DNA from 4 places in the Paenibacillus sp. FSL L8-0638 genome. Region 1 is predicted to be linked to each of the others. Evidence: riboswitches for the same ligand, from Rfam matches in the RefSeq annotation. Region 1 holds a riboswitch; each other region holds the start of a gene.
The links. Region 1 has a riboswitch for cobalamin ahead of MKY35_RS06780 (cobalamin-binding protein). Riboswitches for the same ligand answer to the same signal wherever they lie in the genome.

Region 1 (7,365 bases):
TCTTCGCAAAATTGGGCTGTCAAGTTAAGATCATGCAAGACCGCAATGATCGTCACACCCGTTTCTTGGCGCCAATCTGCCAGCAGTTCCATAAATTCAAGCTGATAGCGCAAGTCCAGATAGGTCGTAGGCTCGTCCAGCAGCAATATTCGTGGCTCCTGCACCATCACCTTTGCCAAAGCTACACGCTGTCGCTGTCCCCCACTCAAACGGTCTAATGCTCTGTCCGCCAGCGTGGTAAGACCCAATCGCTCCAGCACGCGATCCGTGATCGCCTCCACCTCAACACCCTTTTCCCTGCCTAGCCAGTCCTGATGGGGAAAACGTCCCATTTCTACGACTTCCCTGACGGTGTATCCCACTGGAGGAAGCCCTTCCTGTTGGAGTACGGCTATGAGTCGGGAAAGCTCTTTTCTGCTGTAGCTACCGACCTTTTTGCCGTAGATATGAACGTTTCCCGAAGTTGGCTGATCTACACCGGAAAGCAAATGCAGCAAGGTCGATTTTCCACTGCCGTTCGGACCAATAATCCCCCACCAAGTTCCTTCGTCGACGCTCCAGCTTATATTTTTTAAAGCATGGAACTCTCCATAGGCACGTGTCAGACCCACTACCTCTAATGCCCGATCACGCACCTTCTGTGATTCACTTTGTTCTGTCACAGCAGTCCCCCCCTGCGCAGCTTCTTGTTCCGGTACAGGAGATATGCGAAGAACGGTGCCCCAACAAAGGCCGTCATCACGCCCAGAGGAATTTCCGTGGGGGCTAACAACGTGCGAGCCGCCGTATCAGCCCAAGCCATAAAAATAGCTCCACCGAGCGCAGATAATGGAACAATCATACGGTAATCAGGACCTGTCACCAGACGAATGATATGCGGTACAACGAGTCCCACAAAGCCAATCACACCACATACCGAGACAGCGGCTGCTGTCAGCAGCGTGGAAATAATCAGAACAGATAGCTTCGTCGCATCTACATGAACTCCCATGTGCGCCGCCTGACGTTCACCCAAAGCCAAAATATTCAGCACACGTGCCCGGTTCCATAGAAATACCAGCCCTATGACCACATAAGGTAAAAGGATTCCTGTATATGACCAACCGCGCAGACTAAGACTTCCCATCGTCCAGTACAATATTTCATTGACCGTCTCCTTCGACATGGCTGTCAGAAAGGAAACAACCGCTCCCAGAAAGGATTGCATCACCACACCCGACAAAATGAGACTTTGTGTCGGAATTTTCCCACCTTCCCGTGCCAACGTCAGCACCATCCACAGCGTAAGCATTCCGGTCGTAAATGCCACTAGCGGCAGCGTCCATACACCAACAAATGAAAATTGAAGGCCCCAATAAATCAGTACTGCCGCTCCTACCGAAGCCCCCGAGGATACCCCCAGTGTATACGGATCAGCCAAAGGATTACGCAGCACACCCTGAAATCCGGCTCCCGCCAGCGCCAGCGCTGCTCCTACCAACATTCCCAGTAACACTCGTGGCAATCTGACCTTCAAAATAATCTGCTCTGAGGATGTATTCCAATCCGGTGTAAACGTATCGCCTAACCACGGAAGGTGGTTAACCAGAATGCCTGTGATCTGGCTGACCGGAAGCTTGGCCGAGCCGATGCCAAGACAGAGCAGCAGCGTCAGCAACAGTAGGACAAGACCTGTCCCTCCAAAGCCGATCAGTTTACGGTTCATTTGAAAATTTCAGGATACACGCCCTTGGCCACTTCCTTGAGACCTTCCGTTACGCGTGGACCCGGACGACTGATCAAATTATCATCCACGGCAAATACCCGGTTGTGGCGAACAGCCGATATTTGATCCCATCCACTGCGAGCTTTAATAATTTCGCCGAGCGTTTGACCAGTTTTGTCGTCCTTGACACTTTTGCTGTACAAAATCACGTCAGGGTTCGCAGCAATAATATTTTCTTCACTAATTTGGTACCACCCCTTCTGCGTGGCACCTACATTTTCACCGCCCGCCAACGTAATCAGCTCGTCCATAAACTCGCCTTTACCAACTGTCCAGCCTGGTGAAAACTCGACGTATACCCGCAGCTTCTGCCCTTTACCGATATTTTTAATTCCTTCTTTTACTTCTGCTACATCTGCTCTCATCTTGTCAGTCACCGCTCTTGCTTCTCTCTGATGATCGGTGATTTTCCCATACAATTCGATGTTAGCCATGACATCTTCCACTGTCTTCGGTTCCGTTTTAAAAATCATAATTCCCATGTCGCGCAGCTTGGTCGTAGCCTGTTCACTAAGTGATATCCCTGCAAAAACGACTTCCGGGTTCGCAGCAATGATCGCCTCTTCGTTTGGTTTCATAATACCGCCCACTTTAGGCTTTTTCGTAGCTGCTTCCGGGTAATCAGAGTAGTCGGAGACGCCGACAATTTCCTTATCCAGCCCGATGGCGAACAATGCCTCGGTTTCTGCCGGGGAGACGGAAACGATTTTATCCGGCGCTTTTTTGAATGTAAATTCCTGTCCTGTTGCATCTTTAACTGTGAGCGGGTAAACCGTTTTGCCCGGAGGCTCTTGTGCGTTTACTGCCTGTCCCGACTGCTGTGAAGAAGCCTGACCCTCTTTATTTTCAGCATTTTTTCCATTCGCCCCACATGCACTCAGCACAACCGCCAAAATCAGAGCCAATAAACCTGTTGTCCAAACCTTTATTTTTTTTCCTGCCATGATTTGCACCCCTTCATAAAAAAATCGTTAAGAGCGTTACTTGAGCATCATCAGATATCTTCTAAATCCAGCCTTCTTTTCCTATCAAAAAAACCCCGCATCCTCATATCAGGACACAGGGGTCACGTTAGCGCAGATCGTGCGCAGGCGGCAGCTTCTTTCCGCACGGACAGTCACTGCGAACACGTCATCCTTTCCTCGAAGGATTATGGTGACAGGCGGACGGGCAGGTATCCTGACTTATGGTAAGATGCATGTCCTGAAATTCCTTCATATGCTTAGTAGCACATAAAGCAGGACTAACCGGCATGTTTCCATTTACAGTGGCGGGACCGCGCCGGACTTACACCGACTTCCCTTTTAACAGCGCAGGCAAGGGAAACCATAGTTTCATCACACTGCGCCGACCTCGTCTGCTGGATATTTGATGTAGTGGTAGTCAAGCCGTTCTTTTACTTGATGATTATAGGTTAAAAAGAGGCTGCTTACAACCCAAACAGCCTCTTTATCCGCTGGTGTCTAGCCTAATGAGGAAGCATTTCTGCTGTGTAACTGTACGGTCCTGCCAACCTCAATTGCATCCTAAATGCTTTTCCCGGCTTCGGGTTCAAACTCCAAAAATCATGGCCCGGTATCAGCATGCAAGCCAACTGGCGAATTACGCCACCATGCGTAACAACCAAAACAGAGGGCGGCGCAGCAGTCAAATCCATGGGTTGAACTTCCATAGCAACACGCCATTCATACAGAGAGTCAAGAAATTTGCGCAGACGATTTACAAAATCTGTCCAAGACTCTCCTCCAGGTGGGGTGATCCGTTGCGGCTCATCAATCCAAGCTCGATACAACGACACATCCTTGAGCATGTCATACGTTTTTCCATCCCACTCGCCAAAATGAAGCTCTCGCAGACATGGTTCCATCATAGGAGGCATAGTAGATAGGGAACGTCCAGACGTCAACTCTGATTCCGGCACAATGATCTGCAAGGTCTGGCGACATCGCATTAAGTCGCTGCAATAGATTCGAGCAAAGGAGTGCCCTTGCAATTTTTCCTGCAAAGGCTTTAATTCCTGCTCTGCTCCCGGTAGCAAACCTAAGTCGGAGTGTCCCAGATATCGACGTTCCTTGTTCCATAAGGTTGTGCCGTGACGAACTAACACGAGTTCCATGTCCCAATGCAGATCTTCTTTAGCATCATACGGCACCTTATCCTCCTGTGAGTTCGGACTTTGTGCGTATTCTACTGTCCTTTTTGCTGCTATATCTTGTTTCAAGATCATGTCACTTCCTGCTCGATCATTATTCAGTGTGTCACTCCTCACCCTCACCGCACCCATCCCAAGGCAAAACAACCTGCGGCTCCTAACAAACACAATCCCACAAACATACTGGACACGGCGAACATCAGCTGGATTGTATGCCGTATATCTTTCGACTCTAGCGGTCGTATCCAATCGCCCATGTATGCACGAAAGGAGCGTACGCCATGATACACATTATAGCCTCCAAGACGAATCCCCAGTGCACCAGCAACAGCCGATTCCGGGTAGCCACTGTTCGGGCTTGGGTGCAGACGAGCGTCTCGCTTGACTGTGCGCCAGCTTCTTGCAGCATTTCGCTTGTACATCCACGCCGCTACCACAAGCATTGCCGCTGTTAGGCGTGCCGGAATGTAGTTAGCCACATCATCCAGACGTGCTGAAGCCCAGCCTAAATGCAGATACTTTTCATTTTTGTAGCCAACCATGGAATCGAGCGTATTCACAGCACGATAAGCCAGCGCCAAGGGTGCTCCCCCGATCAAGGCATAAAAAAGCGGGGAAATAATCGCGTCCACGATATTTTCAGCGACCGTTTCAACCGTACCGCGTACAATCTCAGGCTCATCAAGTTGCTGCGTATCCCGCCCGACTATCATGCCCAGCTCCCGCCGTGCCACAGCCAGGTCATCCGCCTGCAACGCTCGGTAGACTGCCATTCCTGCATCCTTTAGTCCTTTGGAAGCAATCGTGGTCGCAATCAGCACCATTTCTGCGCCGACAGATAACCACGGATGAATCCAGGCAAGCAAGTGCAACAGCGCCCAGGCGAGCGCAAAGGAGCCTCCCGCCACAATGAGTGGAAGCAGTATACCCGCACGTTTCAGCCCTCGGTCACTTCGTACCTGGCGGCGAATCACTTTTTCCAATGCTGAAATGGCATGTCCCATACCGATGACTGGATGCGGCAACCACCTCGGGTCACCAATCAGCCTGTCCAAAAGATAGGCTGCCATGATGATCAAGCTAACTGTCACGCCGCTGTTCCTCCTCCAGCACTTTACCCAATACAGATAGCAGCCTATCGTTGGCTTCTGCATCCCTCACTGCAATCCGAAAATGGCTCGTCGTCAGTCCCGGATACATAGCACAGCTACGTATAAGAATTCCGCGTTGTCCAAGCGCCTGCTGAATAGCCGATGCACTCCACGTACCCGGCGCCCTTGCCAGCACGTAATTGGCTTCACCGGGAACGACACCGCAGCCCCATTCCGCCAAGGCGGTCAACAGACGGTTGCGCTCCGCAGCAATCAGCTCCTGTGTTCTGCGCTCATATGCTTGCCCACTTTTCAGACACGCCTCCCCAGCCAGCAACGCCAATCCATTCACACTCCAGGTCACCTGTTTGGCCGTCATTCGCCGGATATAGTCCGGATGAGAAATCGCATAGCCCAATCGCAAGCCAGGAATGGCATAAAATTTGGTCATTGACCGGATCAAAATCACATGAGGATAGCGATCCAGCACAGGCAGCAGTGAGATTCGCCGTTCCAGCGGAATAAAATCAATGAATGCTTCATCCACCACCAGCACGGTCCCCGTTGTGCCAGCCGCCTCTGCCAGCTCGCACAGCTCCTGCTCACCATATTGCACACCGTTTGGATTATTCGGCTGCCCAAGGAACAAAACATCTACCTGCTCCATGAGCTGAAGAATGTCCTTCACGTCCGCCTTCCATTGAAGCGAGGCTTTCCCGTACACCCGGTTGACCTCGGCTCCGAATTTGCCAGCCAGCTCGGCATATTCCGAAAAACACGGCTCTACTGTACCCACACGCTTAGGAGCCAGTCCCAATAACAAGAGCGCCATGCTCTCAGCCGCTCCGTTTCCGATACTTAACGACTCCGGTGGAACATGCAGTCGCCGTGCGAGCATATTTTTAAAATTCCGATGCCCAGGGTCTGGATAGCGAATCACAGTGTCAAATGAATGTTGCAGCGCCTCAAGCACCTCCGGCGGTGGACCAAGCGGATTAATATTTGCACTAAAATCTACAAAATCAGCAGCAGTCCCGCCAAATGTCGCCGCAGCTGTTTCCCTGTCCCCGCCATGACCGTAAACCTCTATCATTGCCTCTCATCCTTTCCGCCCGTTTCCAATCATTTAGCTCCATTATGAGGCTGCTTTTTGCGTCCCGTCAATGCAAATGAGCTTTTGTACATGGCTCACTTGGGTTACAATAGAAGGAGGCACACATAAAATTACACAGTTTATATACGGAGGAATGGACATGCTGTTCATCGACAACCAGGGGATACACGATCCAGCCATTAATCTTGCTATTGAGGAATACGCGCTCAAGCATCTACCGCTGGACGACAGCTATTTGCTGTTTTACATTAATCAGCCTTCTATTATTATAGGCAAGCATCAAAATACCATTGAAGAAATCAACGCCGAGTTTGTCAGAGATAACAATATTCAAGTCGTTCGTCGCCTGTCCGGCGGCGGTGCTGTATATCATGACCTCGGTAATTTAAATTTCAGTTTTATTACCAAGGATAACGGGGAGTCCTTTCATAATTTCCTCAAATTTACGCAACCTGTGATTGATGCTCTGCGCCAAATGGGAGTAGAAGCTGAAATGACAGGCCGCAACGATCTGCAGGTCGGAGAACGTAAAATTTCAGGAAACGCCCAATTTGCCACACGCGGACGTATGTTCAGCCACGGTACATTGATGTTTAACCTGAATCTGGACAATGTGGCTGCATCACTGCATGCCAATCCCGAAAAATTCAAATCCAAAAGCACTAAATCTGTCCGCAGTCGCGTAGCTAACATCAGCGAACTGATGGACCGTGAGATGACCATAGAGCAATTTCGCGAGGAACTGTTGCGTTTCATATTCGGATCAGAATTGGATCAAGTACCTCAATATAAGCTCACCGATACCGATTGGGCCAAAATCCATGAAATATCCAAAGAACGCTACCAATCGTGGGATTGGAACTACGGTCTATCCCCCGAGAGCAATATCAAGCACACACGTAAATTTCCAGTCGGTATTATTGATATCCGCATGGATCTTAAGGAAGGCTACATCCGTGATATTAAAATCTATGGGGATTTCTTCGGTGTGGGTGACGTTGCTGATATTGAAAATATCCTGCGCGGCAAGCGTTATGATGAAGGTGAGGTACGTCAAGCCTTATCTTCTCTCGATTTGAAGCACTATTTTGGTAATATTGAGTTGGACGATTTTGTTGGACTTGTATTTTTGGAAGACTAACCGTTACTTTTTCCCATCGTTTCAAACCAATACTTCAGTGGTTATAAGGGGACAGGCTCTTATAGGAGCCGTCCCCTTTTCATTGCGATATTGTCATTTTGA
Region 2 (7,365 bases), 1.9 Mb from region 1:
GCTCCTTTGGCTACTGCAGCCGCACAAGCTCCTGTCGTAAAGCCTGACCGCATTGGCTTGTCCGGTGCGGGAGCTTCACCGCTTTTCATCCGTTTGGGCTTGTCGGCGGACGCCGCTTCCTTTTCCATGCCAATTCCTCCTTAACCTCTTCTGCTGATCATGCCAATTCATTTCATGATACAGCAAACGGACAACCGCATCTAGCGGACAGCCATTAAGGAGATCGCATTCAATGCTGCTACGACAATTGTACTGCCGCCCTTGCGTCCAATATTCGTAATGAACGGAATATCCAGCTTGCGCAGCTCGTCCTTGGATTCTGCCGCCGATACGAAGCCTACGGGCATGCCAATCACCAGTCCGGGCTTGGCCGCTCCTTCTTTCACCAGACGAATCAGCTCCAGCAACGCTGTCGGCGCATTACCAATCGCATAGATGCCACCTTCGCCCGCCTGAATCGCTTTGCGCATCGAAATAATGGCGCGTGTCGTATTCAGCCTTTTCGCTTCTTCCATGACGTCAGGGTCAGATATGTACACATGCACATCCCCACCAAATTGACGGATACGATCCTTGCTCAGCCCCGCTTGAATCATCTGCACATCCGCCACTACCTGCTGTCCTGCGCGAATAGCTGCAATCCCGGCTTCAATCGCCTTTGGATGAAACACCATGCTGCGGCCCAGCTCAAAATCAGCAGATGCATGAATGACACGCTGTACAACGGGATATTGTTCTGCTGTAAAAGGATGCTCTCCCAGTTCTTCTGTGATCATCTCGAAGCTTTTGCCTTCAATCTCCTGCGGCTGTACCGTTAGCGGTTTAAATTCTGTTTTGAAATCCATGGTAGACCACTCCCTTATGGAAAATTAGAAAATAGTTTAGGAAAATGACAATTCATTGCTACTAAATCATGGATACCTCTAAAAAACACCTGTTTTAAGATGACTATATTTTAAATACATGCCAGAAGTCGTTCCTGATGAACTGGACTCGCAGGGGTAAGGCTCAACTCAAATTGAAGTTTTCTCTTTTGCTGTACGCAGTGCGTTGATGACTCCGTCGAATTGATCAAATACTGTGCCAAATTCCACTTCCGGCCTGGAAATCAAAAGTACGTGAATCCCCAGCTCCAATGCAGATTGAACCTTTTCATCCACTGCTCCCGTGCTTCCGCTTTCCTTGGTGACCATCACGGTCGTGCCATAGTGCTTGTACAATGCTTCGTTCATCTCGCGGGAAAAGGGTCCCTGCATGGCAATAATATTTTTTTGCTCCATGCCCAGTTCGCCGCATTTCTCCATATTGTCCAGGCGCGGCAGCATGCGTATAACCAGACGAATCTCCGGATCTCCGAGTAAATGCTTGGTGAACGTGCCGAGCGTCTTACTGCCTGTCGTAAGCATTACAGAACCTTTGAGTTGCTTCGCTTGTAATGCGGCCTCTTCATAGGAAGACACGATGTGGAGCAACGGATGATTGTCATATACAAGTCCTGTCCGCTCATAGCGAATATAAGGAACCCCGGACTCGCGAGCGGCTGTCATCGCATTCGCATGTGCTTCTTCTGCAAAAGGATGACTGGCATCAACAACCGCCTGTATTCCAAGCTCCCGAATCATTGCAGCCATTTCATCGGCTGTCATTCGGCCTGTACGTACGTCTAGTCCCGCTTCAGACAAGCTGGCTGCCGCGCTTTCGGTTACGACTGAGGTCAATACGTTGAAGCCATTGTCACGGATTTGCAGCGCCAATTCCCGAGCATCGCTCGTTCCGCATAGCATGAATATCATGAGCCCTTCACCTGCCCGCTTCCATTCACTACAGATGGCGTATGTGAATGCTCGTGATGGTGAGCATGGTCATCATGGCTGTGAGCATGGACATGCTCATGAGTGTGATCGTGGCTGTGTGTATGGTGATCATGATGGTCGTGCTCATGTGCATGATGGTGGTGATGTTCATGTTCATGATGATGATTGTGGTCATGATCGTGGTGATGATGGTGGTGCTCCTGCGCCTCCAGACGGAACTGGCAGTTATCACAATTGGCCGTAACCTTGCCGAACAAGCCTTCCTTAGCTCGCTCCAGCACCAGTTCAATCAATTGGGGATGGAAACCAAAATATCCGCCCATCTCCACTTGTAATGCAGGGTGAGCCTCGGCAAATTCCTGGGTCATTTCTCCGATGCGTTTAATCAGCACACCCGTGAACAGAAAATAGGGAAGCACGATAATCTTTTTGGCCCCCAATCGTACACAACGCTCCAATCCATCGGGAAAGGAAGGCTGCGTCACACCGATAAAGCTGCTCTCTACCCATGTATAAGAAAGCTTCTCCCACAGCATACGGGTGATTTTGAAAAAGTCACTGTTCGCATCTGGATCGCTACTTCCGCGTCCTAATACAAGTACCGCCGTTTCCTCGTCAGATACCTCGACAGATGCCTCGACAGCGCTAATCATCCCCGCTGGAACTGCAACCGGCCGGGCCTCTTTCAAGCGGCTTTGCAGAATGCTGACGATTTTCTCGTGAACACCAATCGGACGTCCGTATACAAATTCCACCTGCGGATATTTCGCCTTTGCCCGGTCAATAGCCATCGGAATATCAATTTTGGCATGTACCGCTGCGAACAAGATAATCGGAATAAGAACGACACGTGTCGCCCCTTTCTCCACACAAGTTTGCATCCCATCAGCAATGCTGGGACGTGCCAGCTCCAAGAAACAGGTTTCCACGCACATATCCGGTACCCGATCTGCCACTGCCTGTGCAAATTCCAGCAGTTCCTGGTTCCCCTCCGGGTCCCGACTTCCATGTCCAACCAACAATATTGCATCCACTGCTGTTGTTTCCTCCTCTTTAATAGGGATAGCCTGCATGACGCCCTATTTTATATATATGCTTGTATCCCGTTCATCAGGCCTTCAGTCCATTAATCACCACAAACCGCATTCACTTCTACCGTTACTGGTGCATCTTCATGCCGGAACCCTGCAACGACACCTACACGCTTGAAAAATTTATGAAAGCGCTCATTCGGATGCCCTTTTTCCTTATATTCAGCGATGACGTTCTCCACGATGTCCGTAATTTGATCACCCGGAATTCCTTCCGCTACAGGCTGAGCGGCATGAGCATTGCGGCCGAATTTTTTGCCACCGAGGAAGAGATCGTACCCACCCTTGCGATAGACGATTCCGATATCCTCTAGTACGGCTCCATAGCAGGCCATACCGCATCCGTTCAAAGCAATGCTCGTTTCCTTGGGTGCCTGTAATCCACCAAGTACAACCTGTAAATGCTCAGCCACAGGCACAGCGTCATCCTTCTCCATATTGCAGAAGTCGCACGCCTTTACCTTAAACACATCGCCAATCGGCATGACAATGAATCGTTCATCCCGCAGCCGCCCGACCAGTTCCTCGGGGTCTGCACACGGCACGCGCAGCACGATCTGATGATCCGGCGTATATTCCAGCTCGCCATCATCACCCGCTACCTCGGCGAGCAGCGCCATCTGGCGAGCGGTGAACTTCTTGTTTCCCACACCCGGGGAAACGCCCACCTCAAATAGCGCAGGCTTGCCAAAGCCGCCTGTCTCCATCCCGGCCGTGGCCCCTGCTCCGGCCACTGCTGACGTTCCGGCGGTGCTCTCGGCGGTAGGCGCTTGCCCGCTCCAGCGAGCGTTGGCTTCGCCAGGCAGCTTGCCGCCGACAGCGAGGCGGCTTAGCGCCTCTGCGGCCAACGATGCCGGGGCTGCGCCGGTTTGCACAGCAGTCGTTGCCTGCACGGCAGCCATCGCTTGCGGGCGTGCCTGCATGGCAACCGCAGCGCCGCTCGCGGAGGGTCCAGCGGGCGTAGTCGGGGCTGCGCCTGCCCGCGGTGTATCCTCTTGCGCGCCCAGCGACCACGGCTCCGCTTCCGTGCGGAGCCGCTGATGCGGCTTGAGCGCCTGCTCGGTCGCATCCAGCGTGTATTTGCGCTGATATCCGCGCGGAGTCACGATCAAGCCGTCATACACCGTCGTCGAGGAATTGCCGATGATTACAGTCGTCAGCATCCCGATATCATGGTTCAGCATATCTTCCAGCGTCGTTACAATAACTTGCTGACGTTCACGATAAGCACTTTTCACCAACCCGACCGGAGTCTGCGGATCGCGGTAACGCAGCAAAATGGACTGCGTCTCCACAATCTGGCGGGTACGCCGACCACTGCGCGGGTTGTATAATGCAATCACAAAATCGGCCGAAGCCGCAGCTTCTACACGCTTCACAATCGTTTCCCATGGGGTCAGATGATCACTCAGACTGATCGTGCACGCATCATGCATAACTGGCGCCCCCAACAGTGAAGCACAGGACTGAATAGCCGAGATCCCCGGCACGACTTCTACCTCAACCCCGTCCTCGCGTCGCCAGCCTTTTTGCATCAGCACTTCGTACACCAGCCCTGCCATGCCATAGACTCCTGCATCTCCACTGGAAATGACGGCTACCTTCTTGCCCATCTCTGCTTGGCGAACCGCCTCCTGCGCACGGCTCACTTCCTCTGTCATCCCTGTACGTACAATCTCCTGTCCGTTCAACAACGGACGGATCAAATCAACGTAGGTGTTGTAGCCGATAATGACCTCACTTTCGGCCAGCGCATCCAGCGCCCGTTTTGTGATATGTTCCATATCTCCTGGTCCAAATCCAATCACCAGCAATTTTCCTAATGGGCTCATCGTGCTCCTCCTATTCATCCTTTTCAGGGCAGCTATGCTATCTATTCCAATGATTTTTGGACATCCTGTAACTCAAAAAAGCCCCATCCTACCCGGATGGGGTTTCTATGTACGTATCTCTCATCAGACGAACAAACAGCGTAAGAAGACACGATTTGTCTTCCTCCAGCCTGCCGTTGTTTTCCATCTGTCTGTTTACGCTTCAAACGCTGCTGCACGTTCATATCCACGCAAACCTCTAGCCAACATGGAAAAAGCAACGTGTGCCTGATTTCCTGATTTCGTACACCCATCCTCTCCGCGAAGGTTAACGGTGCATACAGATCAAGGTAGGTCTCCTGGCTTGGCATCAACGGATTCTTTCGTCTTCCCCATTTTTCACGAGTGACCAATAAAAAAAAGCCTCTTCCTTACAGTGGCGGGACCGCTCGGGATTTGCACCCGATTCCCTGTTACCCTTTGCTCAACCGCAAAGGCACCTTGTCTGTCCGCTATTTGATTATGGGTCTTATCATAACCTTGCCTCAATCAGTTGTGCAAGCACGAAAAAAGCTTTATTTCAAGTTCTCTGCTTTATTTTTTAACATCTGTAGCAATTTGTCCGGGTCCGCAGAGATACTTAATAACGCTGGGTGCTCAGCCCCGGTAAACCCTTCTTGCACGCTATGACGCACCATTTCTACTAACGGGTCAAAATATCCATTCACATTCAGCAGCCCAATGGGCTTGCGATGAATACCGATTTGCGCCCAGCACAATACCTCGAACAGCTCCTCGAAGGTTCCCAAGCCACCCGGAAGGGCGATAAACGCATCGGCCATCTCGCTCATTGCCGCTTTACGCTCATGCATGCTCGCTACCTCAATAAATTCGGTAACTCCCCGATGAATGATCTCTGCATCAAATAATAGGGTGGGCATAATGCCCGTGACCTGACCATCACCCGCTAGTATTCCATTCGCCACCTCTCCCATCAGCCCCCTGCTAGAGCCACCATAGATCAGACGGATATGATGGCGAGCCATGGCTTCTCCCAGCTTGCCTGCTGCCTCAACATATACCGATGAATGTCCAGGTCTGGACCCGGCAAATACGCAAATAGAATTCATTAACGTCTCAGCTCCTGTCCTAAGTAGCATCGAAACTTATTCATTATATTAGATAAACATTTTCGCTATAACAAAAATCTTTGTCGATGCATGTCCAACAAAAAAAGATAAAGACCTCGTAGGCCCTTATCTTTATTTTACTCTGTATCCCGAAATATAAGTTCATTTTTTAGCATACTGCAATTATAATTTTGATCTCATTTCAATGACCATTCATGATCTTCAGACCACAGCCATGCACCGAATCGTTATGTTCAAAATATTTGCCCAGCTCCACCATCATCGCGCCCATGCGCTCTTCGGTTGGAAACACGACTCGATCAATCCCTTCTTCCACAATGGACTGTGCAGTCACCTTCCCTACGGATACAGCAATCACATCCTCACGGAAAGCTTCCAGTAAATCCTCGATTCGATTTTGCTCTCTGGCATATTGGGCTAAAAATCGAATTTGCGGACCACTCGTGAACGTAACGGCATCAACGTTACGCTGGATAACATCTTCCAGTAACGCCTGCAATTTTGCTTCCTCAGGTGGGATATGCTTATAAGGAAGTACCTGTCGGGTCACTGCCCCCTGCTCGTCCAGCCATTTTACCAACCGTGGGGCTGGATCGCCATGCAGTTGCAACAGCACTTCCTTCCCCTTCAGATCGTATGGGGCGAAAGCTCCTGTCAATCCGATCAAACTTCCGTCCTCGTCTCGTACTGCTGGCGTAAAGCCACGCTTTTTGAGTCCATTGACCGTCTTGTAGCCCCGCGCTGCAATGTTGGAGGATTGCAGCAACTCTATAATCTGCTCAGCCACGCCCATATCCTCTGCCATATCAAACAGAGCATCCAGTCCCATGCCTGTCGTGAAGATGTACCAGTCCGGAGGGTTCTTTACCCACGATACAACAGCGTTGCGCAGCTCGATATCATCCAGAAAAACAGTGCCCTGGGCCGGGCGCTCTACTGGCTCGCCCCCCATCTTCATAACTAGCAGCGCCATTTCTTCTGCTTTACGGGGACCGGCAAGAGCGACTCTCTTACCTGCCATGCGTTGTGCCATGCTGTTGCCTCCCTTGTAGAAGTCGTATTTCTTTCTACCAAGTATACAATTAGAGGGGCAAAAGACAAATAAGAATTACTTTTCCGCTAAATACAGTAAACTTATAAGTGGCCGTGCCCTGTTCTGCCTCCATGCTGGCTTTCTTTCTGACTACTACTATCCCGCTCTCCGCTAGATGCCTTATCATCGTCGCCTCTCCCTTTAGATTTGGGTCGGAGCAACATCCACAGCACGAAGGGCATCAATACAAAAAAAATGACCATAACCACGGTCCACTCCCGACTGAATTCATATATTTGTACAATGTTAGAGAACAGCATAAAGGAACAGACGTAACCCAACAAACCAACTGGCCAAACAATCAAATTCCCCCAGGCTGGAGCAAACATACGCTTGACAGTCAAACTGGTGACGTACAGATCAAACCCCATTTTCGTAAGCAGGGTCGGCACGGTAAGAGCGCCC
Region 3 (7,365 bases), 1.7 Mb from region 1:
TGCGTTGTCGTATCCAGATTGGCGATCGATTCATCGAACAAGATAATATTTGGCTCCACCGCCAAAGCTCGGGCAATACATACCCGCTGCTTTTGTCCGCCACTCAGCTGAGCTGGGTATTTTTCCAGACTGTCAGCCTCTAATCCTACCGATTCCAATAGAGACAGACAAATATCCAGCGCCTGCGCTTTTCGCTCAGGGAAATAGTTGTGGATTGGCTCCATTAAAATATCTCGAATGGTCATACGGGGATGCAGCGAGGAGGACGAATCCTGTGCAACCAACTGGATTCGCTTGTACAGCTGAACATCCTTCATCTTTCCGGTGTGAATGGGCTGTTCATCCAGCCAAATCTCTCCTGAGGTCAACGACTCCAGCCCCAGAATACATTGTGCCAGCGTGCTTTTGCCACTTCCACTTTCTCCAACCAGTCCAAGACATTCTTCTTGTCGTAGCTCCAGACTCACCTTCTTCACGGCCTGTTCGCTATCTTGCATGCTGAACCAACCTTTTCTCCGTTTGCGGACAGGGTATGCTTTGGTCACATTCTTCAATTCCAACATCACTGGTGCATCCTTCCTTCCGGGCTCATCTCCAACACTCGATCTGCTATGCGACTCATACCCTGGCGATCATGTGAGATCAACAATATGGTGAGATCAAAGTCTTCTCTCAACTGTTGCAGCAATGCCAACACCTTGTCGCGGTTGATCACATCCAGCGCCGTAGTAGGCTCGTCGGCAATAAAGAGGCTCGGACCGGAGCTTAGCATGGCAGCCAGCAGCACCCTTTGACACATGCCTCCACTTAGTTCAAAAGGATATGACGACAAAGTATGCTCAGGATCTGCAAACCCTACCTTGCAGAGCAGAGAGCGCAAATAGGCCTCCCGCACTGGAGTAGCGCCTCCTCTGGCTATTTCAGAGGCACGGCTCAGCACCTGCCGCATCCGTGACAGCACGCTCAGTGGATGGACTTGCTGTGATGCAGTGTGGGATGGGGTAGCATCAGCGTGCCCCGGCTCCATCTGGTCGTGCGGCATCCAACGCCGCCCGTGCAGTCTAAGCGTGTCCATCAGCTGGGCGCGGACAGTCCGGATCGGATTCAACCCGCTCAGCGATTGTTGAATCAGCAGGGCAATATCCTCTCGGCGCAGCCTTTGCCAGCGCCGTTCCTGGAACGGGAGAATGTCTTCCCCGTTATAGTAGATACGCCCATGCGTAACACCGATACCTGGCTCCAGCATGCCTGCGATTGCGTGTGCGGTCAGGCTCTTGCCGCATCCGCTCGGTCCGGTCAGGGCCACAATCTCCCCTGAATATATGGAAAAGCTCACATCACGCAGCAGTGGTTTGCTCCCACTTCTGCTTGCTCCTACGCCTGTGCGGCAGATTTCCAAATGTTCCACGTGTAACAACGGTTTTCGACCTGCCACTTGTTCTATCGTATCCTTGCCCCCAAGGGCTGTTTGATCCTCCACTATTTGGCCGCCTCCTTTTCCGAAAAGCGGTCGCCCAAAAGCTGGCAGGCAAGTACGAATAGCATAATCGCCAAGCCCGGGAAAATCATGACGTGCGGAGCCACCTGAAAATATGAGGTGGCATCATGCAGCATCACGCCCCACTCTGGCTTGGGCGGCTGTACACCTAGTCCAAGAAAGGACAGCCCAGCGATCATCAGCACCACGCGTCCGATATCCCATACCGCATAAACCAACAACTGCGGCAACGCTTGTGGCAATACATAACGGCTCAGTATACGAACGTGTGAATTGCCGGATAAACGGGCATACCGAACGTAGTCCTCCTGACAAGCTTTTTGAACCAGACTACGGATATATCGGACATAGCCCGCCCACCGTACCGCAATAATGGCAAGGGTCATGTTAACAAAACCCGGACCCAAAATACCGACAATTGCCACTGTTAAAATAATATCAGGAAAAGCCAATACGCCGTCGATTCCCCGCATGACCAGCTGGTCCACGCGTCCGCGCACATAACCAATAAGCAACCCTATAGGCAGACTGAAGCACAGCGTAGCTACAGTAATTGCACATGCGATTAGCACGCTCGTCCGAATCCCGTAAATTAGCCGTGATAGCACATCCCGGCCCAGATGATCCGTACCGAAAGGATATTTCCGGCTGGGTGGTGCCAGACGGTTCAAAAGGTCCACTTGGAGAGGATCATGAGGAGCGACCCATGGAGCCAATAACCCAAGCAGCACGATCAGACCAAACAGTACGCCTCCTGCCAGCAAGCTCCCTTGAAAGGAAAGCCGCATCTTTTTCATTTTCAGCTTCCCCCTTAACGCAAACGCAGCCTCGGATCTATCGCCGTCTGGACCACATCCACCAAACACTGAACTCCTACAATTAAAAATACGGCAAAAATAACATACCCCTGAATCACCGGATAATCTCGCTGTGTAATCGCATCTATAAAATACTTGCCCAACCCCGGCCATGAAAAAATGGTCTCTACAATCACATTACCTGCCAGCATAAATGATAGATTGGTACCTAGCAGTGTAATTATAGGCAGAACCGCATGCCTAAATATCTCAAAAAACAGGATATGCAAACGGGAAAAGCCTCGAGCCTTCGCTGCTTTCACAAAATTCCGGTCACCCAGCTCCAGCATTTGAGCGCGCAGTACGCGTGCTTGCACAGCTCCTAAACCTGCGCCAAGAGTCAGCGCTGGGAGCACTAGATGTGTCCAGTCCTCCCTTCCCATGGATGGGAGCCAGCCCAAGCGAACGGAGAATAGATAGATCAACAGAAAACCAAACCAAAAAGAGGGGATCGACGATCCCAGCAGGGCGAACAGCCTGCCCAGACGATCCAGTGGGCCGCTGATTTTTAGCGAGGCAGCCAGCCCCAGCCCCAGCGTAAACACCGTCATGACGGCGAAGCCCGCAGCAGCTAGCTCCACAGTAGCAGGAAGTCTGTTCCACAGTTCGGCTAGCACCGACTCCTTGGATACATACGAAGTGCCCCAATGCCCTGTGAACACATCCCGCAGCCAGTTCACATATTGAATATGAAGCGGTTCGTTTAAGCCCAGTTCCTTTCGTAGCGTCGTCAACGCCTCCTCAGAGGCAGGGATATTATGCGCGGTGAGCAAAATGGTAGCAGGGTCTCCAGGGGCCAGCCGCATCAGTACAAAAGTCAGCGTGGATACAACGAATACAATAATGAGCAGCTGCGCCACACGTTCCAGTATAAAACGAATCATAGGATACGCAGCTCGTTATTCCGCAATATCGGATTGCGCTGTAATGTAGTAATACTCGATCGGATGGGGTGTAAAACCCTCCACCCCTTTTTTCACACCAAACACATTATCAGGATGCACAATGAACGACTGTGGCAAATCCGTATTGATGATATCCAGCGCTTGTAGTGTCACAGCATTACGCTGCGCTGTATCCTTCGCCAGCTTCAAGCTGTTCAGAATACTCTCTAGCGGTTTGAAACTATAACGGCTTACATTGGCTTCGCTTTTCGAAGAATAAAACATGTCCATAAAATATTGCGGCTCTCCTGTATGAGCAGTAAGCATACTGTACATAGCAAAATCCCAATCGTTTTTGGTCAACGCCTCGTCGATATTTTCCACCTTGCGAATCTTGACCTGGATTCCCTCTTTCAGCAATTGGCTTTGGATGACCTCAGCCATAACAGAGAGCTCCGGACGCTGAGGGAAAGTCAGCAGCGTAACCTCGAACGGCTTGCCTTGCTTAGTCCATGTCCCTTGGGCGTCCTTCTGCCAGCCATCCTTCGTCAACAGTTGCTCTGCCGTTCCGTCCAGCGCTTTGCGCTCAACTTTACCGAAGGGAAGAATGCTCGGGAACGGACTGCTTGCCTCCGTACCGAAGCCCCTCATGACGGCGCTCACAATCGATGCGCGTGGAATCAGGCTGTCCACCACCTTACGGTTCGCCGCATCCTTGAATACTGGCGATTCCATATTGTACACGATCATATGGGTGCGCAAGGACGGAGCTGACAGCACTTGCAGCTTGTCGTTCTTTTTCAGTACCTCTGCGTTATCAACCGGAATATCCGTCGCTACGTCCACCTCACCGGATTGCAGTGCCATCAGGCGCGAATTCCCGTCCGTAATGAACTTCATCGTCGCTTCAGCCAATCGTGCCTTCTCGCCCCAGTATCCGTCATAACGCTCTACGACCAAGGATTGGTCCTTGTTGAACGCTTTGATTTTAAAGGCGCCTGTCATCGCTGGGTAACCCTGCTCATCTTTCATCGATGCCACATCCAGTACAATCGTCGATGGATCAGCTAGATTAGACACCAATGCCGCATTCGGCTGGTTTGTCGTGATCTTCAAGGCCAGCGGGCCGCTTACATCAATGGACTTCACATTCAGTAAATCCTTCGCCAGATGGCTTTTCTCAATAGAGCGTAACAAAGACGCTTTTACACTTGCTGCATCCATACTTTTTCCATCATGAAAAGTGACTTTATCCTGCAAGCTGAACGTCCAAACTGTAGGGCTATCCTGCTTCCACTCCTTTGCCAGCCAAGCCACAGGCTCCAGCTTTTCATTCAAACGTACCAGTGTCTCACCTGCACCGGATCGCATCACATCCCAGCTATTATCTCCATGCGGGTCAACGCCTGACGGTTTCCATGTATACGCCATTACCAGCTTTTTATCTGTCGCTGTTTGTTGTGCTGACGCGTTCTCACCCTTGCCGGAGCTATCCGACGTCTTATTGCTGGCACATCCCGAAAGAGCCATAACTGCCAGCAGCAGCATCACCCCTGTACATATGAACCATGAACGCCTACTACGACTGCTTATCATTTCATGAGCCCTCCTCTATCTTGTAAAATCGCATAAACCTAACGCAAAACGCGAAAAAAGCATTCCGAACCACTTGATCAGCAGTCAGAAATGCCTTCAATATAAAATGTCAGAACTCACCTCGAAGCCAACTCCAAAAACATAGAAGGGATCAGATCGGTTTCAGACATTCCGTATGCAGCACGCCTAACCACCTCCCCAGCATTCCGTGGGTCTGACAGTGATGTCAAAACAGGCAGGTCTCCTGACTCCAGGCGTATCTTTCAGGCCTTCCCGGTTCTTCACAATTCCAGTGGCTGTTCTGAAAGCTCCAGCAGTATCCTGCTGATGCCTGTATACAGTGGCGGGCCCGTGTCGGAATCAACCGAACTTCCCTTTTAAGTGAACATGCTCAACAACTATGTACATCGTCTCTACGAAACCCCATACATAGAGTTGTCCGGCTCACACCTGTTTTCTTCCTTTATTTCTTTTCATTACGATCTTATTTTGTTGTCACAGGCTTGTCAATAAAGGCTGCACAATAATTTAAATTTGAACGATAAGGTAGAAACAAGACCTAACCTCCAATTGCGTGCACGCAATTGAAGTGTTAAAATTAGGTATAGAGTAAACCACCGTGTCCGTATACTAAAAAGAGTCTTCGCCGCGCCAACGGCAAAGACTCTTAGGACTTGAAAGGCTGTGGATCACCACCACGGCGCGCTGCATAACTAAATGTCAATGCAAACGAAACCCACCGTTAGGGGCCAACCTAATTACGCGGTGGGTTTTCGCTTGTTCCGAAATTTTCGACGTAGCCAGCGATAAAGTTTACGAATACTAAACACCAGGCTTAGTAACGTAACCATCCAACGCAACACATCGTAGCACGATACAAGGTTGACCATCGGCTTCACCCCCTTTCGGGAAGCTGCACCGTGGTCCGAAAACATCCACCACTATTCAAAATCCATAAGGTAAATTATACCATGATATCGCCCACTGCTCTAGCAAATTCTTCTAGTAAGTAAACTGGAAAACGCGCCAAATTGGAGCTACCCATTTCATCCCGCAGTTTATCTATATATCCCCAGACAACAAGGGGATCTACTATCTGGATAACCCCATGCCAAACAGCCGGAAAAGAGGCATACGTCCTCTCTCCGGCTATCTTTATTTATTTCTAATCATCAAACCTTCTGTGGAACCTCCTGAACCGTCACGCTTTTGACCGATTCCCCTTGTTTTCTCGTCAAAACGATATTCAAGACAATCGCTGTAATCGAACCAGATACGATGCCGTTTTGCAACAGCATTTTGGCAAAGCTCGGCAGCTGGTCGAACATTTGTGGCAGAACGGCAGAACCTAGGCCCACAGCAATACTGCATGCTGCGATCAGCAGATTGCTTTCCTTTCGCAGATCCACTTCTGACAAAATAGACATGCCTGATGCAGCGACCGAGCCGAACATGACGATCATCGCCCCGCCCAGCACAGCGTTAGGAATCACTGTCGTTAAAGCAGCCAGCTTAGGTAGCAAACCGAGAACAACCATGATACCGCCCGCAGCAAAAATAACGTTCCGCGATTTGACGCGTGTGAGCGAGATCAGACCCACATTTTGCGAGAAGGCTGTATAAGGAAACGCGTTAAAAATACCCCCAAGCATAATCGCAAGTCCTTCCGAACGAAGTCCATTGACGATCTGCTTTTGCTCTACCTTTTGATCAATCGCCTTGCCTACTGCCAGATAAACACCCGTAGACTCGACCATGCTGACAATATTGACAATAATCATCGTACATACCGCCATAATGCTAAACTCTGGCTTACCAAAATAAAACGGCTGCGCAACACTCACCCATGACGCATCTGCCACGGGAGCAAAATGCACCATTCCCATCGCATAAGCAACCACCGTGCCTGCAAACAGACCGATGAGCACGGAAATCGAGCGCATAAAGCCCTTTGCTAACCGATTCACAAGCAGAATAACCAATAATGTAACCAGCGCCAGCAGCAAATTACGCGGCTGTCCAAAATCCGCGCTGCCCTGGCCACCTGCTACATTGTTCATCGCCACCGGAATAAGGGATAGACCGATAATTGTAACGACCGAACCCGTAACGACCGTCGGGAAAAAGCGTAGCAGCTTGCCATACAGCGGTGCCGCAAGCACCACGAATATACCAGACAAAATAATGGCACCGTACGCTGTCGCCAAATTTGAGGTCGAAGCAATCGCGATGATAGGCCCTACTGCCGTAAACGTACAGCCTAAAATGACAGGCAGTCTACTACCGAAAAAGCGTGTGCCCATAATTTGTAATAACGTAGCAATCCCGCAAGTGAACAGATCGGCAGCCACCAAATAAGCCATCTGGGCTGGAGTTAGGTGCAATGCTCCCCCTACAATTAGAGGTACAGCAATGGCTCCAGCGTACATCGCCATGACATGCTGGAAGCCCAGTGCGAATAACTTTTGTTTACTTAACATCCCACATTCTCCTTAACAGGAGCAATTACCGCGCCAGCTTCCTCTATAAA
Region 4 (7,365 bases), 1.9 Mb from region 1:
TTGGGTCCGAGTATGCCAAATGGTATGCGCGCCTGCGGGTACTTCCGCCTGAACTGACGAACGCGATTGATCACGGATATGTATATGTTCACGATTTGGACCAATACGCACTCGGAACTACGAATTGTATCTTTATCCCTTTTGGCCGGTTACTACAAGACGGATTCAATACAGGCAATGGCTCTGTACGCACACCGCAAACGATTATGTCCGCTATGGCACTAGTTGCCATCATATTCCAGTCCCAGCAAAATAGCCAATTCGGAGGTGTCTCCGCCAATAAAATAGATTGGGACCTTGCCCCATACGTTGCCCGGTCCTTCCGCAAGCATCTGCGCAAGGGACTTCGGCTGTTCGAGGAAGAGATAGAGTCCAGTCTGACTGACGATGAACTACATATGGCCAACCCCCATTTGCAAGAAGTCTGCCCTCGTTCATACGCATTCGCTCGCGAAGAGACGGAGACGGAAACCCGACAGGCTGCTGAATCGCTCATTCATAACCTAAACACCATGAGCAGTCGCGCAGGTGGACAGATTCCATTCACTTCACTGAATTACGGAATGTGCACGTCTGCTGAGGGACGGCTTGTTACTCAATCGCTGCTGGATGCCACGATTCGCGGCTTGGGTAGCGGGGAAACTCCTATTTTTCCACAGCATATTTTCCAATGCAAAGAGGGAATCAATCAGGCAGAAGGCGACGTCAATTATGATTTGTTCTTACGGGCGGTAGAATGCTCTAGCAGACGGATGTATCCCAATTTTGTGAATGTGGATGCCACCTTCAACCTGCCTTTTTACCGTGCTGATGACCCGGATACCATTATAGCGACAATGGGTTGCCGTACCCGCACCATTTCTGACCGTTTCGGTAGAAATCGGCAGAGTGGTAAGGGAAATCTCTCCTTCAATACCATTAATCTGGTGCGGCTTGGCATTGAGTATGGTATTTGCACAGGCAAACGCCTGACACCTGACCGTGATCGCTTTGATGCGAGACTAGAAGAAGTTATGCGCATTGCGGTGGATGGCTTAATCCATCGCTATCAAATCCAGACCAGCCAGCCGGCCAAAGCCTCGGACTTTATGATGCGCGAAGGGGTATGGGAAGGTGGAGAACAACTAGAGCCAGATGATAAGGTGGGAAGCATACTAAAACACGGTACGCTTTCGATCGGATTCATCGGACTGGCTGAGTGCATGAAGGCACTATACGGGAAACACCACGGGGAGGATGATTTCGTATACCGCGAGGCACAGCGAATCATCACTTCTATGCGCGTGTATTGCGATCGAATGAGTGAATATCACAATTTGAATATTACATTGTTCGCTACGCCTGCCGAAGGTCTGTCGGGCAAGTTCACCTTGCTGGATCAACGTGATTTCGGGATTATTCCTGAGGTAAATGATCGAGAATATTACACGAATTCTTTTCATATTCCCGTGTATTACACGCTCCCGGCTGCTCGTAAAATCAGCTTGGAAGCTCCGTTCCATAACCTATGCAACGCTGGTGCGATATCATACATTGAACTGGACGGTAATGCGCGGAATAACCCGGATGCGTTTCTTAAAATTGTTCAATACGCGCTGCATCAGAATATCGGCTACTTTTCCATCAACCATCCGGTGGATCGTTGTACGGAATGCGGTTATGAAGGGATTATCGGGACAAGCTGCCCCCAATGTGGCACAGATGAGGAGCACACACACTTTCAGCGCTTACGTCGGGTAACCGGATATCTGACAGGGGATTATACCGTTCGCTTTAATGCTGCAAAACAAGCAGAAGTTCGAGATCGGGTGAAACATAAGTGAATTTGTGTGGCTACATTCCGGAATCTCTGAACGAAGGATACGGCCTGCGCACCGTCGTGTTCATTAGCGGTTGCCGTCATGCCTGTCCCGGATGCTTTAATCCAGCGTCGTGGAGCTTCCGTGCAGGTGAGCCATTCACACCCCAACGACAACAGGAAGTCATTCGTGACATCATGGATAATCCGTTGTTGGATGGACTGACTCTCTGCGGGGGAGACCCGTTTTTCTCAGCAGCAGAATGCTCGCAATTTGTGCGCGACTTCCGTGCGGCCTGTCCCGACCGAACCGTGTGGGCTTACACTGGCTTTGTCTATGAAGATCTACTCACAGATCAGGAGCGACAAAAGCTAGCACTTTTGTGCGATGTGATTGTGGATGGTCGCTTTGTAGAACAGCAAAAGGACCTGACCCTTCCCTTCCGGGGCAGCCACAACCAGCGTTTGGTAGATGTAAAAGCCAGCATTCAGGCAGGTTACACCGTTTCATTGACTTAAGGCGAAGGTTACTCGGCAAATGCTATATCTAATCTAGGACAAGTCTCCATCATGGATGAGGCTTGTCTTTTTTTGCATATCCCTAACAGATTCCATTGCAGTTTCTATTGCGCATCCTGCAAGTTTCACTTATGATGGTGAACAAGTATACGAGTGCATAATTATTCGTCATACCTTAACCGCATAGCTTGGAGATAGGTGTCTGTTCTATTCAGATCAGGCTTAAAAGGGAAGCCGGTGCAAATCCGGCACGGTCCCGCCACTGTAAACGGGGAACTTTCAGCTGTTCATACAACCACTGGTCCACAGACCGGGAAGGGATGCTGAGAGTCATGATCCGTAAGTCAGGAGACCTGCCTATTTTAACAACATCGCAAGTACCTACGGAAGATAGGGAGGTGTTAAGAGCAGTCGCCGTATTTTTGATTTTTTAATCACGGAGGCATTCTTTCCCCTACTTATTTTTAACTCTGGGGGGAAGAATGCCTTTTTTGGTACGTAAAAATAAAACAGCCACCCACTAGGAGGAAAAGTACATGTCCGTCATTGAATGGCCTGAATTGTCCGGCTTAATTAGCAGTAATCTGGGATATCCGCGTATCGGCGAAAACCGGGAATGGAAGAAAGCACTGGAGCGCTTCTGGAACGGCAGTATTAGCGAAAGCGAACTGCAAACGGAGATGAAAAGATTACGGTTGGAGCATCTGAGCAAGCAGCGTGACAAGGGGATTGATCGCATTCCTGTCGGAGACTTCTCCTATTATGATCACATGCTGGATACATCTGTGATGTTTGGTCTAGTACCCGAACGGTTCAACCATCGTCCCGCAGGTCCGATTCCTCTGTCCGTGTATTTCGGGATCGCTCGTGGACAAAAGGGAGCAACCGCCAGTGAAATGACCAAATGGATGAATACAAATTATCACTACATCGTTCCTGAATTGGCAAACGCAGTCCCGGTGTTCACTGAAAATAAACCTTTACAGGCTTATCGTGAAGCAAAACAAGAGCTAGGCATTGATGGGAAACCGGTCCTCATCGGCCCCTATTCATTCGTTACCCTTTCCAAAGGCTATGATCGCAAGGAGCTTGCTTCTATTATAAGAACCTTCCTGCCTTTATACACCCGTGTCCTGTCTGAACTAGCAGCAGAAGGTGTTCAGTGGGTCCAAATCGATGAACCTGTCCTGACCACCTCATTCCCAGTAGAGGATCTGGACATTATTCAGGAAGTCTATGAAGCTTTGGCCCAAGCTGCGCCCTCTTTAAATATAATGCTGCAAACTTACTTTGGCAGCCTGGACCATTATGAGCGTCTGTCCGCACTTCCGGTACAGGGACTGGGTCTTGATTTTGTGTATGATGATGGCGAAAATCTCCAGCATATATTGCAGCATGGTTTCCCTAAAGGAAAAACGCTGGGCGCTGGGATCATTGACGGGCGCAATATATGGCGCAGCGACCTTAACGCTGTGGCTACCCTGCTGGGTCAGTTAGCAGAACAGACCACTGCCGAGCAGCTTATCGTACAGCCATCATGCAGTCTGCTGCATGTGCCAGTCAGTCTGGAAGCAGAGCACAAGCTGGATCGAGAACTGGTGCAAGCGCTGGCTTTTGCCGATGAAAAGCTTGAGGAAATCGCCGTCCTGACGGCTGCACTTGGCAAACACGATCCATCCGCACTCACCAAGCTTGGACAAAGTGCGGATGCGGTAGCCCGTTTCAACAGCTCAGCGGCACGCGTACAAACAGCTGACGATCTGGCTGACTTGCTGGCAAAGGAGCCTCTAACACGCAGCGTTCCTTTCGCCGAGCGTCGTGAGATTCAGCAAAATAAGCTGAAGTTGCCTCCACTGCCTACGACGACCATTGGTAGCTTCCCGCAAACCGCCGAGATCCGCAAGGCCCGCCTGCACTATCGCAAAGGAGAATGGTCTGCCGAGCAATACCGGACGTTCATCCAACAGCAAATCAAGGAATGGATTGATATTCAGGAGGACATTGGCATTGACGTGCTTGTACACGGGGAATTTGAGCGGACCGATATGGTTGAATTTTTTGGCGAAAAGCTGAACGGTTTTGCTTTTACACAAAACGGATGGGTGCAGTCCTACGGCTCCCGCTGTGTCAAACCGCCGATTATATACGGAGACGTCTCCTTCGATCAGCCCATGACTGTGGAAGAAACGGCATTCGCTCAATCGTTAACTTCCAAGCCTGTTAAGGGAATGCTTACAGGCCCTGTGACCATTTTGAACTGGTCTTTTGAACGCAATGATATTCCGCGTAGCCAAGTTGCTTTACAATTGGCTCTGGCATTACGGGCAGAGGTAGAGGCACTGGAACAAGCGGGCATCAGCATGATTCAGGTCGATGAACCCGCAATTCGTGAAGGGCTTCCGCTGAAAGAAGAACAACAGCAAGCCTATCTGGATTGGGCAGTTCAAGCCTTCCTTGTGACCACGGCCACCGTTGAACCTGCGACCCAAATCCATACGCATATGTGCTATTCCGAATTTCAGCATATGATTCAGTCCATCTCCGACATGGATGCCGACGTTATATCTATTGAAACTTCGCGAAGCCACGGAGAACTGATTGTCAGCTTTGAAGATCAGGTATACGACAAAGGCATCGGTCTGGGCGTGTACGATATCCACAGTCCGCGCATCCCCGATGTATCTGAAATGCTAAGCATGATCCAGCGTGCCCTGCGCGTACTGCCATCAGATTTGTTCTGGGTTAATCCGGATTGTGGTCTGAAAACCCGCACCAAAGAGGAATCTGTCGCCGCCTTGCGACAAATGGTACAAGCGGCTCAAGCAGCCCGGGCTGCATTGGCTGTATCCAACTAATTTTTTATCGTTTCGAATCACGCCTTCATTTTCAACATATTCTGTTCCCCTTTCCGGTCCTTTCTGCTAAAAGCCCGGGAAGGGGATTTATTCTAGGTCATATAATGTATAAGCGCCTTGAATATGCTCCATTTTCATCTGCTTCATATGTACGCCTAAGCCATGTTCTCGATCCCAGGAACAACTAAAATTCAAATACAGTTCATCCTTTGCCGATGAGTCGGAAATCAATATAGACATAAGCTGTATTCGATTCAACAATTGTTCCGGCCGCTCCACATAAGGCGCATATTCATCCGGGTCCTCTCCCCATGTACTGTAAGCATTCCGATACTTTTCCACGATGCCAGCATAATGATGGTGTATGGATTCCAACACTTGAGGATGAATAGCTGATGAATATTCCATATACTGCTCCCATGTCTTTTTTTGCAACAGTGTAGGTTCTTCTATAGTCTGTGCCTGTTCTTCGGAATCGGCTCCCACGATAAATTCGACTTCTACTTCCGAGGGCTGCCCGCAAAAATCAAGTTGCACTACACCACGCAGAACAATCTCCTCAGATACATCCCAAGACTCATCATCCTGTTCCAGTTCCATATACCAATGTTTCCAGTCCATTCTTTATCCACCTCTTCATAAAAAGTAATTTTTAACCCTGTTGAATACTTTACAATCTATCATTTTAATGAATGAAATTAAAGCGGCATCCTATCTGTGCTTCCAGCCATATTTCGATGAATTTCCAAATAAAAATACTTTTTTCTACAACATTCGCTACTCAATAAAGCCTCCAAGGAAGGAAATCTGTCCATTTTGACACAAATATTTTATTATTAAAAATTTAGTACCTTGCATTAATCAGTACATGATGTTAAATTATACCTGACTACTGTTCTATAATTAGTACCCGTGACAAATTATGCACAAACACACGTTTCTTTCCCTTATTCCGAACGACACCTATGAATTATTGATAACATCCAGGAAGGGAGCACCGCTCGTGAATGTGAACATCCAATTCAAAAAAGGGGTACTGGAACTGTGCGTTCTAGTTCTAATTGGACGCAAAGACCGTTATGGCTACGAGTTGGCGCAAGCCGTCTCCCGTCATATTGAAGTAGCCGAGGGAGCCCTATATCCACTGCTTCGCCGTCTGGTATCAGAAGGATACTGCACAACGTATTTACAGGAATCGACCGAGGGGCCTCCTCGCAAATATTATCGGCTGACCGATACTGGCAGTCATTATACAAGAATACTTACGCGGGAATGGAATGATTTTGTCCATAATGTCGCAAGCCTACTGGAGGAAGGAAATACCGATGAATAGAAAACAGTTTCTTACAGAGGTGGAACAGCGTCTTTCTCCTCTCCCTGCAGAGGTACGCAATGAGCTGCTTAGTGATTTGAGCCAGCATTTTGACTACGGGTTGGTTAATGGCAAAAGCGAAAGTGAGATTGCCCATGAGCTGGGTAACCCAGAAGATATTGCCCGAGAAGCGTTGGATGATCCCCATGCAGCCTGGAACGCTTCTCCTCCGCTTCGCCAGGGCAGCTTTGCACGCAATATTTTTACTTTCCTAGGGCTGTTGTTTCTCAATTTGCTAATCTCCATCCCGATTATGGCTACCCTATGGGCAGTATGGGCTTCATTGGCTGTGGTATCGATCAGCTTCATTGTAGCCCCCCTTCTCGCTGTTACTGATTATGCGCTAAACAGCACCTTTTACCCGGCCAAATCCTTTTTCTCTATCACGTTGACGGGTGTAGGTCTATTGCTGCTGCCTGGTGTACGTTATCTCTTACTCCTTATGGTCGAAGGCACAGTACGATACTGGAAATGGAATCTGACTACCCTGAGGGGAGCTTACTAACAACATGAATAAAAAGTGGTTTATTGCAGCAGGTCTGTGCATTGTCATCGGTGTAGCCGGAATGGTGGCCTACGGTGCCCCATGGAGTCAACAAGTCATGAAGATTAACAAAGAATGGACGTTTACACGTGGTCAGCTACAGAAGCTGAAGGTGGACAGTTCTGATGATGTCTCTATTTTGTTTACTCCTGGCTCTGGTGACCAAGGTACGATACGCATTAGTGGAGAAGTTCAGACAAAAGTCGCCGACCAAATTCATAATGCCCAAATTGAGAACGGTAAGCTTACCATTCAATCGGAGCCGGCCCCTTCCTTG

Region 2: it holds a riboswitch for cobalamin, as region 1 does, so the genes downstream of both, MKY35_RS24415 (hypothetical protein) here and MKY35_RS06780 (cobalamin-binding protein) in region 1, are expected to answer to the same signal.
Region 3: it holds a riboswitch for cobalamin, as region 1 does, so the genes downstream of both, MKY35_RS25465 (ABC transporter substrate-binding protein) here and MKY35_RS06780 (cobalamin-binding protein) in region 1, are expected to answer to the same signal.
Region 4: it holds a riboswitch for cobalamin, as region 1 does, so the genes downstream of both, metE (5-methyltetrahydropteroyltriglutamate--homocysteine S-methyltransferase) here and MKY35_RS06780 (cobalamin-binding protein) in region 1, are expected to answer to the same signal.

The regions. Positions count from the first base shown of each region.
Region 1 is NZ_CP151960.1:1,514,450-1,521,814, reverse strand. Features, by position in the region: gene MKY35_RS06790 (ABC transporter ATP-binding protein) at 1-662, opposite strand, end outside; gene MKY35_RS06785 (iron ABC transporter permease) at 659-1,705, opposite strand; gene MKY35_RS06780 (cobalamin-binding protein) at 1,702-2,709, opposite strand; cobalamin riboswitch at 2,917-3,111, opposite strand; gene MKY35_RS06775 (histidine phosphatase family protein) at 3,234-3,986, opposite strand; gene cbiB (adenosylcobinamide-phosphate synthase CbiB) at 4,037-5,008, opposite strand; gene cobD (threonine-phosphate decarboxylase CobD) at 4,998-6,101, opposite strand; gene MKY35_RS06760 (lipoate--protein ligase) at 6,262-7,263, shown strand.
Region 2 is NZ_CP151960.1:5,472,547-5,479,911, forward strand. Features, by position in the region: gene MKY35_RS24390 (cobalt-precorrin-5B (C(1))-methyltransferase) at 1-128, opposite strand, end outside; gene MKY35_RS24395 (precorrin-8X methylmutase) at 201-845, opposite strand; gene cobK (precorrin-6A reductase) at 1,014-1,793, opposite strand; gene MKY35_RS24405 (sirohydrochlorin chelatase) at 1,790-2,848, opposite strand; gene cobJ (precorrin-3B C(17)-methyltransferase) at 2,941-4,737, opposite strand; gene MKY35_RS24415 (hypothetical protein) at 4,779-4,997, opposite strand; cobalamin riboswitch at 5,048-5,235, opposite strand; gene MKY35_RS24420 (TIGR00730 family Rossman fold protein) at 5,292-5,846, opposite strand; gene MKY35_RS24425 (uroporphyrinogen-III synthase) at 6,049-6,900, opposite strand; gene MKY35_RS24430 (endospore germination permease) at 7,002-7,365, opposite strand, start outside.
Region 3 is NZ_CP151960.1:5,705,121-5,712,485, forward strand. Features, by position in the region: gene MKY35_RS25445 (dipeptide/oligopeptide/nickel ABC transporter ATP-binding protein) at 1-566, opposite strand, end outside; gene MKY35_RS25450 (ATP-binding cassette domain-containing protein) at 563-1,480, opposite strand; gene MKY35_RS25455 (ABC transporter permease subunit) at 1,480-2,295, opposite strand; gene nikB (nickel ABC transporter permease) at 2,310-3,239, opposite strand; gene MKY35_RS25465 (ABC transporter substrate-binding protein) at 3,255-4,835, opposite strand; cobalamin riboswitch at 5,052-5,252, opposite strand; gene MKY35_RS25470 (nucleobase:cation symporter-2 family protein) at 6,008-7,315, opposite strand; gene MKY35_RS25475 (xanthine phosphoribosyltransferase) at 7,309-7,365, opposite strand, start outside.
Region 4 is NZ_CP151960.1:5,503,213-5,510,577, forward strand. Features, by position in the region: gene MKY35_RS24545 (anaerobic ribonucleoside triphosphate reductase) at 1-1,823, shown strand, start outside; gene nrdG (anaerobic ribonucleoside-triphosphate reductase activating protein) at 1,820-2,317, shown strand; cobalamin riboswitch at 2,497-2,693, shown strand; gene metE (5-methyltetrahydropteroyltriglutamate--homocysteine S-methyltransferase) at 2,854-5,172, shown strand; gene MKY35_RS24560 (hypothetical protein) at 5,260-5,793, opposite strand; gene MKY35_RS24565 (PadR family transcriptional regulator) at 6,176-6,505, shown strand; gene MKY35_RS24570 (DUF1700 domain-containing protein) at 6,498-7,049, shown strand; gene MKY35_RS24575 (DUF4097 family beta strand repeat-containing protein) at 7,054-7,365, shown strand, end outside.